3 regions of the Cytobacillus sp. T106 genome follow, and region 1 is predicted to be linked to each of the others. Evidence: riboswitches for the same ligand, from Rfam matches in the RefSeq annotation. Region 1 holds a riboswitch; each other region holds the start of a gene.

What was found. A riboswitch is a leader RNA that binds a small molecule or an ion and turns the genes downstream of it on or off. The one in region 1 is predicted to bind cobalamin.
Region 2: another riboswitch for cobalamin. It lies ahead of ABU165_RS12730 (ribonucleoside-diphosphate reductase subunit alpha); the one in region 1 lies ahead of ABU165_RS14180 (acyl-CoA thioesterase).
Region 3: another riboswitch for cobalamin. It lies ahead of ABU165_RS07895 ((2Fe-2S) ferredoxin domain-containing protein); the one in region 1 lies ahead of ABU165_RS14180 (acyl-CoA thioesterase).

What each region holds. Positions count from the first base shown of each region.
Region 1 is NZ_JBEUMK010000007.1:73,795-77,996, reverse strand. It holds T-box leader at 109-360, shown strand; gene metG (methionine--tRNA ligase) at 438-2,081, shown strand; gene ABU165_RS14180 (acyl-CoA thioesterase) at 2,136-2,609, opposite strand; cobalamin riboswitch at 2,748-2,937, opposite strand; gene ABU165_RS14175 (hypothetical protein) at 2,990-3,253, opposite strand; gene ABU165_RS14170 (ABC transporter substrate-binding protein) at 3,352-4,202, opposite strand, start outside.
Region 2 is NZ_JBEUMK010000006.1:31,573-35,774, forward strand. It holds gene ABU165_RS12725 (ribonucleotide-diphosphate reductase subunit beta) at 1-124, opposite strand, end outside; gene ABU165_RS12730 (ribonucleoside-diphosphate reductase subunit alpha) at 142-2,373, opposite strand; cobalamin riboswitch at 2,508-2,704, opposite strand; gene ABU165_RS12735 (hypothetical protein) at 2,927-3,310, opposite strand; gene ABU165_RS12740 (DeoR/GlpR family DNA-binding transcription regulator) at 3,538-4,202, shown strand, end outside.
Region 3 is NZ_JBEUMK010000003.1:51,125-55,326, forward strand. It holds gene ABU165_RS07885 (sirohydrochlorin chelatase) at 1-308, opposite strand, end outside; gene cobJ (precorrin-3B C(17)-methyltransferase) at 331-1,968, opposite strand; gene ABU165_RS07895 ((2Fe-2S) ferredoxin domain-containing protein) at 2,010-2,396, opposite strand; cobalamin riboswitch at 2,528-2,720, opposite strand; cobalamin riboswitch at 2,842-3,026, opposite strand; gene ABU165_RS07900 (aspartate/glutamate racemase family protein) at 3,143-3,856, opposite strand; gene pdxR (MocR-like pyridoxine biosynthesis transcription factor PdxR) at 3,964-4,202, shown strand, end outside.

The DNA.
Region 1 (4,202 bases):
ATGCTGATACAGCCAGATTTTTTCCCTTCCCCTGTTAAATTTTGCTGGACATTTATGCTGCCCGTGAATATAATAATCTTTAAATCATTGGCAGATATTAACTCTTATACAAAGGCATTGAAGAGAAAAAGTAAAACAGATCCGTTTTTCCCAGAGAGCTTCGGCAGGTGAAAAGAAGCAAAAGCGGCTGTTTGAACAATGGTCTCCGAGCCCCGTACTGAACGCGATCTTCGCCAGTAGGCTGCGGCAAGTAGTGGTACTTGTTATCAAACCCACAGTATAAGGGCATCTATATGCCCCGTACTTGCAGAGGCCGAAAGGCGAATAAAGGTGGTACCGCGGGCAAGCCCCGTCCTTTTCTATATGTATAGAAAAGGACGGGGCTTTTTTATTTTATCCTAAGATCTGCCAATGGAAAAATGAGGAGGAGATTGAACATGGCAATTTTTATTGGCGGGGCATGGCCCTACGCAAACGGTTCCCTTCATCTTGGGCACATTGCAAGTCTGCTGCCCGGAGATATCCTTGCAAGATATTACAGAATGAAGGGCGAAGAAGTCCTGTATGTTTCCGGGAGCGACTGCAACGGAACACCCATAGCGATCAGGGCAAAACATGAAGGCAAATCAGCGAAAGAAATTGCTGACCGCTATCACAGGGATTTCGCAGCAAGCTTTGAACAGCTGGGTTTTACTTATGATTTATATACAAGGACAGATGCCCCGCATCATCATCAGACTGTACAGGAAGTATTTCTGTCGCTCTTGGAAAATGGCCATCTTGTTCCAAGAACGATAGAACAAACTTATTGCCGGACATGTGTCCAGTTTCTGCCTGACAGGTATGTAGAGGGAGTCTGCCCTTCCTGCGGCAGCCAAGCACGCGGGGATCAATGCGATGCCTGCTCAGCCATCCTTGAGCCGGCCGACCTTCTGGATAAATCCTGTAAAATATGCGGGACACCGCCGGAAATGAAAGAAACTGATCATTATTATTTCAGGCTGAGCCATTTTCAGAAGCAGCTTGAAGAGCTGTCCGAGGAGGCACGCTCCCGCCATTTGTGGAGGGACAACAGCAGCAGCCTGACAAGAAGATATTTAACTGAGGGGCTTCTGGACCGGGCTGCAACTAGGGATTTGGATGTTGGGGTGCCAGTCCCTATTGAAGGAATGGAGAAGAAAAAAATTTATGTTTGGATTGAAGCGGTGATTGGCTATCTTTCTGCCAGCAGGGAATGGGCCCGCCAGCACGGCAAGGATGGCAGCAGGTTCTGGGGTAGTGATGTTATATCCTATTATGTGCATGGGAAAGACAATATCCCTTTCCATACCATCATCTGGCCAGCTATTCAAATGGGGATAGGGCTGCCTGGGGAACCAGCGCGGATGGTTTCCGGCGAATATCTTACACTAGAGAAAAAGAAGCTTTCAACAAGCAGGAATTATGCAGTCTGGGTCCCTGACATACTTGAAAGATATGAACCGGATTCAATCCGGTATTTCCTTGCTGTCAATGCTCCTGAGAACAGGGATGCTGACTTTTCCTGGCGGGAATTCGTTTACAGCCATAACAGTGAGCTGCTTGGGGCATATGGCAATCTGGTCAACAGAACTTTTAAGTTTATCGAAAAATATTATGACAGCATGATACCGGATGGAAAATTAAGTGAAGCTGTACAGGAGGATATTAAGCATTTATATGAGAAAACCGGAGAAAAGATCGAAGGCGCAAAGCTAAAAGAAGCGCTTGAGGATATTTTCGCCTTTGTACGCTCGGCCAATAAATATTTTGACAGTGAACAGCCTTGGAAAACGATTAAAAGCGACCCGCAAAAATGTGCAGATGCATTGCAGACCTGTGTGTACATCATCAAAAATCTGGCAAGGCTTCTGAACCCCTTCCTCCCTTTCTCCAGCAGGAAGATAAATAACATGCTGCAGGTGAATGCGCATACGCTGGAATGGAAAGAGGTTCGGGCTGCAGAGAAAAGGCTCGGCACTATCGCCCCCCTTTTCAGCCGCTTAGAAGAAGGAAGGATCCCAGAGGAGCTGGATAGGCTGGAAGCAGCCCGTAGGAAATAGCTGCTGAAGAAGGTGCCTTATTTCATGAATACAGAGGTGGCTGAAAGCCACCTTTTATCGTATAAGCATTCTGTTTTTTCTATGCTCCTTTCGTGCCCCTGCTGAAGCAAACAGCCTGATTTCTTCCTCAGAATGAGGCAGCACCCCGGATACTGGAATGGGCTTGCCGTTTTCATCCACGGCAACCATGGTTAAAAAGGATTCGGTCGTCAGCGTTCGAATCCCTGTTAAAAGATTGGCTGCATGCACTTTCACATAGACTTCCATGGAGGTTCTCCCTGTTGAGGCAACAAAGGCTTCAAGAGTAAGGGCGTCACCGACTGAAGCTGAAGACAGGAAATCCACAGAGTCGATCGAAGCTGTTACTACCATGCTGCCGGAATGCTTCATTGCAGTAATGGCAGCAATTTCATCAATATAGGATAGCACTTTGCCGCCGAAAATTGTCTGAAGATGGTTTGTATCCGGCGGAAGCACCAGCCTGGTCTGAATGGTGCGGGAACGGTCTGCTGGATAAGCTTTTTTCATAGGTTTCACTCCTCGGGCTTATTGTATGAAAAAAATAAAAGGCATCCTTCATAGAGGATGCCTGCACATAAAAAATTTAACAAATAACAAAACTTTACCATATTAAAAGCGCATCACTCTCCTATCACCCGTAGGACGGTTGTGTACTTCTTTATGGCAGGTCTCCTGGCTCAGCATCACAGACTCCTTCCGCCTTCCCGTCCGCTAAGGAACAGTGGCATCGAGGGAGGAGCCTCCGCATTACAGTGGCGGGACCGCGCCGGAATTCAACCGGCTTCCCTTTTAAGTTTGCAGCATGCTGCAAAGCACCATAAAGCATTTATTCAATTAAAGAAATCATATCATATTCTATCATTATCGGATATAGATTTCGGAGAACATTAAAAATGGGATTCAATCTTTTCAAGATCAAGTATCAGGGAATTGATCTCCTCGGAAGAGATGCGCAGCGGCATCTGGTCATTCAAGGTGATGACCTGGCCTCCCTCTTCGTCCCTATGCCTGTAGAGGTAGTCAAGAAGCTGGATAGCCTGATCCTTGGTCAAAATGGACTGAGTCTTAAAGTGTTTGATCATGCTGATGGAAAAATGTTCTGCCTGATCATCATATTCCCCTGAAATGATGTTTCCGCTGATATAATACATGACTGCCTCCTCCTGTTTTTAAGACTAGGATCCCCTGACAGGACGGAAATCATGCTAGAATGCAAAAAAGCGGCCGGAGACTCCTCCAGCCGCTGCTATTATTTACTATGCATTTTGAATTCCAAAAACAGTTCATTATAATGTGCGAGCATTTTTTTCCCAAGGTTCTCGTACACTTCCAGCTTTTCGGTCATTTCCGGGTCCGGATAGAAGCGCTTGTCACTGACAATTTCCTCCGGCAGGTAATTCAGCGCCTCTTTATTCGGCGTCGAATAGCCTACATATTCGGTATTCTGGGCAGCGACTTCCGGATCAAGCATGAAGTTCATGAACTGGTGGGCGGCATCCACGTTTTTTGCCGTTTTTGGAATGACCATATTATCAAACCACAGGTTCGTCCCTTCCTCAGGGAGAACATACTCAATATTGTCCTTTTTCCACATCAGCTCTGAAGCAGTTCCTGACCAGACAACACCTATGGCTGCTTCATCGTTTTCAAGCAGCATCCGGATTTCATCCCCGACAATGGCTTTGATATTCGGAGTAAGGGTATCAAGCTTTTCCTTCGCTTCCCTCAGATGCTTCTTATTTTGATCATTAAGGGAATAATTGAGGGAATTCAAGCCCATTCCCATAACTTCCCTTGCACCATCAATTAGGAGAATCTGGTTTCGCAGATCTTCATCCCAAAGGTCATTCCAGCTTGTAATTTCTTTGTCCCCAAGCAGATCTGTGTTATAGGCTATGCCGACCGTCCCCCAGAAATAAGGGATAGAGTATTCATTTTTTGGATCGAATGCCAAGTCCATGAACCTCGGGTCGATATATTTCAAGTTTGGAATTTTTGAATGGTCTACCGGTAAAAGCAAATCTTCTTCTTTCATTTTTTCAATTGCATATTCAGACGGAACCGCTATATCGTAGGCTGTCCCGCCCTGTTCAATCTTGG
Region 2 (4,202 bases), on a different contig from region 1:
AGGCCCATTGAAACCTCACATCGTCCCAGTTCAGGATATTGGAACATTCTCCGTTGATGATTCCAGTAGAGCGGTTTGGTGCTGTTTTATTCATGATTTCTCTCTTATTGACAGGGGTTGTCATCGAATCACTCCTTTTCATTAGCTTGAGCAGGAATCGCAGTCTTCAAAGTCGGAAGAAGTAGAGCGGACATAGTATGTCGTCTTCAGTCCGTTTTTCCAGGCAGACAGATGCAAATCCAGCAGTTCCTTCGCTTTAATATTGTTCTGCACATATAAATTAAAAGAAATTGCCTGATCGATATGCTTCTGTCTTTTGCTGTTCTGCAGGATGCTCCAATGCTGGTCAATCACATAAGCCGATTTGTAGTACCAGGTTGTATGCTCATTCAGGTCGGGTGCCGTTACCGGAATCTTATAATCTTTCTTTTCCTCAGAGTAGAATTTCCTGAATATCGGATCAATGCTCGGGCTGCTTCCTGCAATGATGCTAGTTGATGCATTTGGTGCTACAGCCATCAGATATCCATTTCGGATTCCATTTTTCCTGACAGCCTGCATCAATGAATCCCAATCATGCACAGAATCCAAACTGCTGTATCCCCGGGATGTAAAATATTCGCCTGAATGCCAGTCAGAGCCCTTGAAGCCCGGGTATGATCCTTTTTCCATCGCCAGATTCATGCTTGCTTTAATCGTCAGGAAGGCAATCTTTTCGTACAATTCATCTGCCAGCCGGACGGCTTCTTCGTTTTCCCACCTGAGCTTTTTCAAGGCGAGCAAATGGTGCCAGCCAAAGGTCCCGAGTCCAATTGCCCTGTATTTCCGGTTGGTGGCCACTCCCTGCAGGACGGGAATGGTATTCAAGTCAATCACATTATCAAGCATCCTGACCTGAATGGGAATCAATCTTTCCAATACATGGTCGGCTGCTGCCCTTGCCAGATTGATAGATGAAAGATTGCAGACGACAAAATCGCCGGGAATTTTCTCTATGATGATCCGGCCATCTTCCTCGCGCTGGTCTTTTGTGATCGTTGCGCTTTGATTCTGCACGATTTCAGTGCAGAGATTAGTGCAATAAATCATCCCCAAATGACGATTGGGGTTCTTCCTGTTTACCTCATCACGGTAAAACATGAATGGAGTGCCGGTTTCCAGCTGGCTGATCATAATCCTTTTCATAATATCGATTGCCGGAACTTTTTGCTTCGACAGCCGCGGGTTTGCGACGCATTCTTCATACTTAACCCTGAATGAACCTGCACCAGGCTTTTCATCATAAAAGTCTTCAAGGGAGAAGCCCATAACGCTGCGGACCTCATGGGGATCGAACAAATGCCAGTCCCCGCGGGCTTCTACCGTTTCCATGAATAGATCCGGCAGGCAGACCCCGGTGAATAAATCATGGGTGCGGTAGCGTTCATCACCGTTATTCAATTTGCTGTCCAGGAAGGAAAAGATATCTTTATGCCAGATGTCGAGATAGACGCTGACTGCCCCTTTGCGCTGGCCGAGCTGATCGACGCTGACAGCTGTGTTATTAAGCTGCTTCATCCATGGAAGGACCCCTGATGAAGCCCCTTTAAAGCCTTTTATATCACTGCCCCTGCTTCTGATTTTTCCCAGATAGACCCCGATGCCGCCGCCGTTCTTGGAAAGATTGGCGATATCTGTGTTGCTGTCATATATGCCCTGGAGACTGTCATCTACAGTATCAATAAAGCAGCTTGAAAGCTGGCCCCAATTTTTTCCTGCATTGGAAAGTGTAGGGGTTGCTGCTGTCATATACAGATTGCTTAAAGCCCAATAGGATTCCTTAATGAGGGACAATCTGCGTTCCTTTGGCTCTGAACGGTTCAAAGTCATGCTGATGATCATGAATCTTTCCTGAGGCAGCTCAAAAAGCCTCTTTTTCTTATCCCGGCTCAGGTAGCGGTCAGCAAGCATTTTCACTGCTATATATGTAAAAAGCCTGTCCTTTTCCGGGTCAATATAAGTCCCGATTATATCAATTTCTTCTTTTGTGTAGGATTCCAGCAGGACTGGGGAGTAGACGCCGGCATCGGTTAAATCGGTGATAAGCCCATACAGTGGGCCATAGCTTTCTCCGGCAGTGGAGCGCCGGTGCTCGGCAGCCTTCTCATAAAGACTTGATAAGTACAGGCGGGCGGCCACGTATGTCCAGTCAGGCTCAGCCTCGCTGATCATGGAAAGGGAATCAAGAATCAGCTGGTTTAGCAGTTCATCATTACTTGGAGTGTGATTATCCTGAAGCTGAGTCGCCCTTTTATAAAGCGGCTGAAAATCCAAATGCGGGAAATCAGAATCAATGGATGCCAATGGCAGCGGTTTTGCGGAAGAAATGTTCATAGTCGTACCTCCTGGGTTGATCAGTATTTTGACAATAAAAAAATCCGCCCACAATTTGGGCGGATCAAACGACGGCATAAAGGAAAATAAAACGATTTATACCATCGTTTCATCTTCCCAATCCCCGAAGAACCGAAACTCGTACAAGCATGGCAGGTCTCCTGGCTTGTGCTTCATCCTACTCTGAGCCCTTCCCATATATGCGCCTATTCAGCGTTCATATACAGTGGATGCTCATTTCGTACACACTTACAGTTGCGGGGACAGCTCCGGCGTTGAACCGGATTCCCTATTATGCCCTAAAAGGGCACCATCGCTTGCGGATTCTTATTCAATTGAAGGCTGGTGCCAAAAATCGGCAGCCAGGACGATTATTCGCTAAAATCCCCGGACTCTCTGCAAAAAAAATCGCTTCCCGAGTTTCAGAAGCGAAAAAGGAAAAAGAGACCATAAACAAAATTCATTCACAAGGACAACAATATGTAGTGCTGATTCCTGGTGGATTATCAATATGTTGTACCATGATTGTAGCATAGTTAAAAACCAACAGCAATCATAAAGCGATAAAATAATAAAAATATGGAAGGAGAAGCATGGCGCTCCCTGCAATTAGCAGAATCCGAGCCGTATTTGTCGAAAGCCTGCCGCTATTTTTCCATTTTTTATACCAGCTCCACCTCTGCAGATTTGTCTTATAAAGAAGAAAAAGAAGCATGCATAAAGCAGCAGACTGAATATAGAATGGCAGACCGAACGCTTTGCCTGTTATATCTTCATCTGCCGGAACCGCAAGTTCAAGAATCTTTTCATGGAATGACCCAAAAAGGGCAAACGCAGCAACAGCAATGATGATTACTTTAATCAATTCAAGATAAAAACCGCCAATATTTTTCACTGAGACACTCTCCAAAACATTTATATATTTTTGCTCTTTCATTATAGCCTCCCTTTAGACAGCTAACAAAACATAACGATTATCAAAATAATTAAAATAAAACAAAAACATTCATAAACAATCAAATATTGAATCTATTTGATTGTTTATGAGTGAAAATGATTGATTTTTGAAATCGATTCCATTACAATTGGCTTACATAATAAATCTTAAACTTCTAAGCCAAAAGCCATGAAGCGGCAATAATAAAGAGCTGGGAGGTGACAATCTTGCTGACGCCAGAGAGACATCAGCTCATTCTGCAAATGCTTAAAGAGAAGCATACAGTTAAAATACAGGAACTTGTAGAAATGACAGATTCCTCAGAATCAACCATCAGACGGGATTTATCACAGCTTGAAAATGATAAATTTTTAAAAAGGGTGCACGGAGGCGCTGCCAGGCTGCAGGGAAAGCTTCAAGAGCCGAGCATGGTTGAGAAATCATCCATAAACCGTCATGAGAAGAAGGATATTGCCAAGTATGCAGCAGGCCTTGTAGAAGAAGGGGATTGCCTATATCTGGATGCAGGGTCAACCGTTCAGGAAATGATTCCCTTTCTGCCTCTGAAAGACATTGTTGTCGTGACAAATGGCCTTATGCATATTCAAAGCCTTATGGAAAGAGGGATTAAGACCTTCCTTGTGGGCGGGTATGCAAAGCCGCACACAAATGCCATCATAGGCAGGGGAGCCTTAGCGAGCCTTGGGCAATACAGGTTTGATAAATGCTTTATGGGTGTTAATGGAATTCATCCGCAGTTCGGCTATACCACACCGGACCAGGAGGAAGCAATGATCAAGCAGACAGCTATTTCACTGTCGAGGGAAGCATATGTACTTTCGGATAGTTCGAAGTTTTCTGAAATCGCTTTCGCAAAAATTGCTGAGCTCCA
Region 3 (4,202 bases), on a different contig from region 1:
ATGGGTCTGCCGTATGTAAACTGTACGCCGGGATAATGCTCTTTTGCTTCATCGATCGCCGCAGGAATATGAATCTTGGAATGTCCTGCCGGAAGGAGCATGATCGGGATAACGACAATATGCTTGGCTCCTTTTCTTACACAAGCTTGTATTCCCTGGCTGATTGTCGGCATTTCAAATTCAAGGAAACATGTTTCTACCAAAAGCGAGGAATCGAGCCTGGGCTCAAGCTCCCTGATAAATTCCCTTACCTGGACATTTCCTTCGGGATCTCTGCTTCCATGGCCTACCAGCAATACTGCTCTCATGAACTTCTCTCCTCCTGTATAGTTATTCGCCGCAAGGGGCTGGCTCCAATTCGATAACCGGAGCGATATCTTTATGCTTAAAGCCCTGAACTTGTCTGGCCCTCTTGAAATACTTGTAAAAGCGCTCATTCGGGTGACCGTTTTCCCTGTACTCCCGGACAATGCTTTCAATCACGCCGACGATTTGATCGGGCGGTATACCCTCCGCAGCTGCCTGCCCGGGATGAGCGGTCCGGCCAACTGTCTTGGCACCAAGGAACAAGTCGAATTTGCCTTTTCGGAATACAAGGCCGATATCATCATTCACTGCTCCATAGCAGGCCATACCGCAGCCATTGAATCCAAGCTTCAGCTCTTTCGGGAGCTGGATCCCGCCAAGCTTCGCCTGAATCTCCTCGGCATATGGTATGGAAGCGCCTTTTTCCCCTTCACAGAAGTCGCAGGCCTTCAATTGAAAGACATCTCCAACCGGAGCCAGAAGGAATCCTGCCTTTTCGAGCTTCATAGTGACGGACTCAGGATTGTTTGTCGGGATCCGCAGCAATATCTGGTGATGAGGTGTATATTCCATCGTCCCCTCTTCGCCTGCCACTTCAGCCAGTGTTATCATTTGTTTTGGGGTAAACTTTTTGTTGGCGATTCCCGGACTTACAGCCAGCTCAAAAGTATCTGCGGCTTTCTCCGGAACATGGAGCATAGACGGCGACGGACTGAGGGCTTCCTGTTTTCTGTATGACTTTCCAGACGCTCTTTCCAGTGCTTCCATGGCCAGCTCGGCAGGTGAAGCACTATGCTTACCAGCCTTTTGAACGGAAGGCTGCTCCGCTTTCCCCTCGTGAAGGGCCCATGGCTCATTTTCCGGCCTCAGCCGTTCGTGCGGACGGAGCCTTTGCTCTGCAGCATCCAAAGTGTATTTTCGCTGATAGCCCCTTGGGGTGATCATTTTGCCATCGTAAATAAAGGTTGATGAATTCCCGATCATCACGGTCGTCAGCATGCCGATATCAAATTCAAGCATATCCTTGAGATTGGTGATAACAACGTTTTGACTGTCTCGGTAAGCGCTTTTTATCAGGGCGACAGGTGTTTCAGGCGAACGGTATTTAGCCAAAATCCTCTGTGCCTCTTCAATTTGCCTCGTCCGCCTGCCGCTTTTCGGATTATACAAAGCAACGACAAAATCTCCCATGCCTGCCGCTTCAATCCGCCTTTCAATGATGCTCCACGGAGTAAGATGGTCACTTAGGCTGATGGTGCAGGCATCATGCATGACCGGAGCTCCGATCAGGGAAGCGCATGAATTGATGGCCGATATCCCGGGGATCACTTCCACGGCGACACCGTCTGATTCCCTCCAGCCTTTCTCAATCAGCACTTCATAGACAAGCCCTGCCATTCCATAGACCCCTGCATCCCCGCTTGAAATGACGGCAACCTTCTTCCCTTCTTCAGCATACCTGACTGCTGCCTGTGCCCTGGATACCTCTTCCGACATCCCTGTACTGATGATTTCCTGGTCTGTGATCAGATCACGGATCAGCTCTACATACGTTTTGTAGCCAATGATATAGTCACTTTCCTGAATGGCGTCCTTCGCCCTTTTTGTGATATGTTCCGCATTCCCAGGGCCGAAGCCGACAATCAGCAGCTTACCTTTCACAGCTATCCTCTCCTTTTGGCAAAATGGCTGTCCCATAGCGGTCAGACTTCCTTCAGCTCTTTTGCAGGCTTCTCAATCCCTTTAATTGAGTCTTCGCTCACCTTAACGAAAGTGCTTTCCTCATATTCATAAAGAATAGACTCCCTCAGCTCATAGACAGGGGCTTGCTCATTCCGGATGATTTTCCGGCCAATCTCCTCAGTTGCCGCCTTATACCAAGTTCCTTCAGGGTACACGACTACCACACATGCATCCTTGCAGCGCCCGTTGCATCTTGTCCTGGTGGTATGCACCTCAGCATCCAGATCCAGCCGGCTGATTTCATCACGGATGGCCTCTGTCACCTCTTCGCCGCCTTTTCTCATGCAGCTTGAGCCATTGCAGATCAATACATGGCTTTTCGTCCGTGTCAGATTCCAGGTTGTCATCATGATCTCTCCTTCTTTTTGAAAAAATAAAAGGCACTCCAACCCCATTGGGCAGAGTGCCAGAAGCAGGCATAGGCAAAAAAGGATTGCCTATGCATCATGTCTTCCAGCACCTATGACCCGTAGGAGCTAAAGAAAGAAAAAACAAGGCAGGTCTCCTGACTCAGGATCGTCACCCGGCTGCGCCTTCCCGACATTCATCAGTGGCTGCTGCAGCTGGATTCCCCTTTCACAGTGGCGGGACCGTGCCGGAATTGCACCGGCTTCCCTTTTAAGCACGACAGCCTGTCACAGCTGTCATGCACCTATGTTTTTGTATTCATTTCAGCATATAAAAAAACCTTAATCCCAATATTCCGGAATTAAGGCGCGAGATGATTTCCTGTTCATTTTTTGGCATGCAAAAAAGAAAGAAAAATCATTCCCAGCCTTCCCTCCGAAGAATAAGAAACGAAATTTAAAAGCAGGTCTTCTGGCTTATACGTCACTTTACTCTTGCCTCCTTCCCGGTTTCCCAGTGGATGATGGCAATTTCATCAGCATATACAGTAGCGGGGGCTGCTCCGGATTCTAACCGGATTCCCTATTATCCCATTTGTCAAAATGGGCACTTTTAAATGGCTATTAGATTCTCTCTTAATTTACTCTAAAATTCTAATAATTCAAGTATTGTATTGTTTTACCAATTGTGATATGACATATTATGATATTTTTCAGCAAAAATGCCTTTATCAGCAGTTCTATTATCAGGAATTCGAAGGATTATATTGACTTCCCAGTGCGAATTTCACTGCCTTTGATGCATGTATAAAAGTTGTGTCGAATAAAGGCAGCCGGCAGTCTTCCTGACTGATCAACAGGGGAATTTCCGTACATCCGAGGATGATTCCCTGGGCGCCTTTCTTTTCCAGGCGGTGAATGATATCGAGATAAGCAGTTTTTGACTCCCCCTTAAATTCACCCCTGCATAATTCCTCAAAAATCACCTCATGAACCCGTTCCCGGTCACCTTCCTCTGGAACGAGAACCTCAATGCCATGTTCCTCAAGGATTTTTTTATAAAAAGTCTGCTCCATTGTGAATTTGGTGCCGAGCAGGCCAACTGCCTCTATGCCTTGCTTTTTAATCTCCTCAACCACGCATTCTACAATATGTATGACGGGAATCCTGCAGGCTTTTTGAAGATCTTCTGCCATCAGATGCATAGTATTGGTGCAAATAACGATGCAGTCTGCTCCTCCCGTTTCAAGGAACCTTGCTGCTTCAATCATTTTTTCAGTTGCCTTTTCCCAGTTCCCGCTTCTTTGCAGGGCAGCAATTTCTTCAAAATCAAAAGAGTAAAGCAGGCAGCGGGCTGAATGGATCCCGCCCAGTTTTTCCTGGACAAGGCGGTTGATATATGAATAATACACGCTTGTCGATTCCCAGCTCATTCCCCCGATTAATCCAATTGTTTTCATTTCGATCATCCTCCTTATGGTACTGTAAAGATATCATGATATACTGGATGAAAATAGAGCCACAATTAGATGACTTTTATAGTACCAGTTGACAGATTGGAGAGAAGATTATGTGGTTTCAAATTGTTCGGGAAGGCCCAAAGTCGTTGACTCAGCAAATTTATGAGAAGCTGAGATCATATATTTTAAATGGGGAATTGCAGGAAGGCGAAAAGGTTCCGTCAACACGCGAGCTTTCAGCCTCTTTGCAGGTCTCCCGAAATATTACACTGGAAGTCTATGACCAGCTGGCATCAGAAGGATATTTGGAGGTTCGGCCAAAGTCAGGGACATATATAGCTGCTGG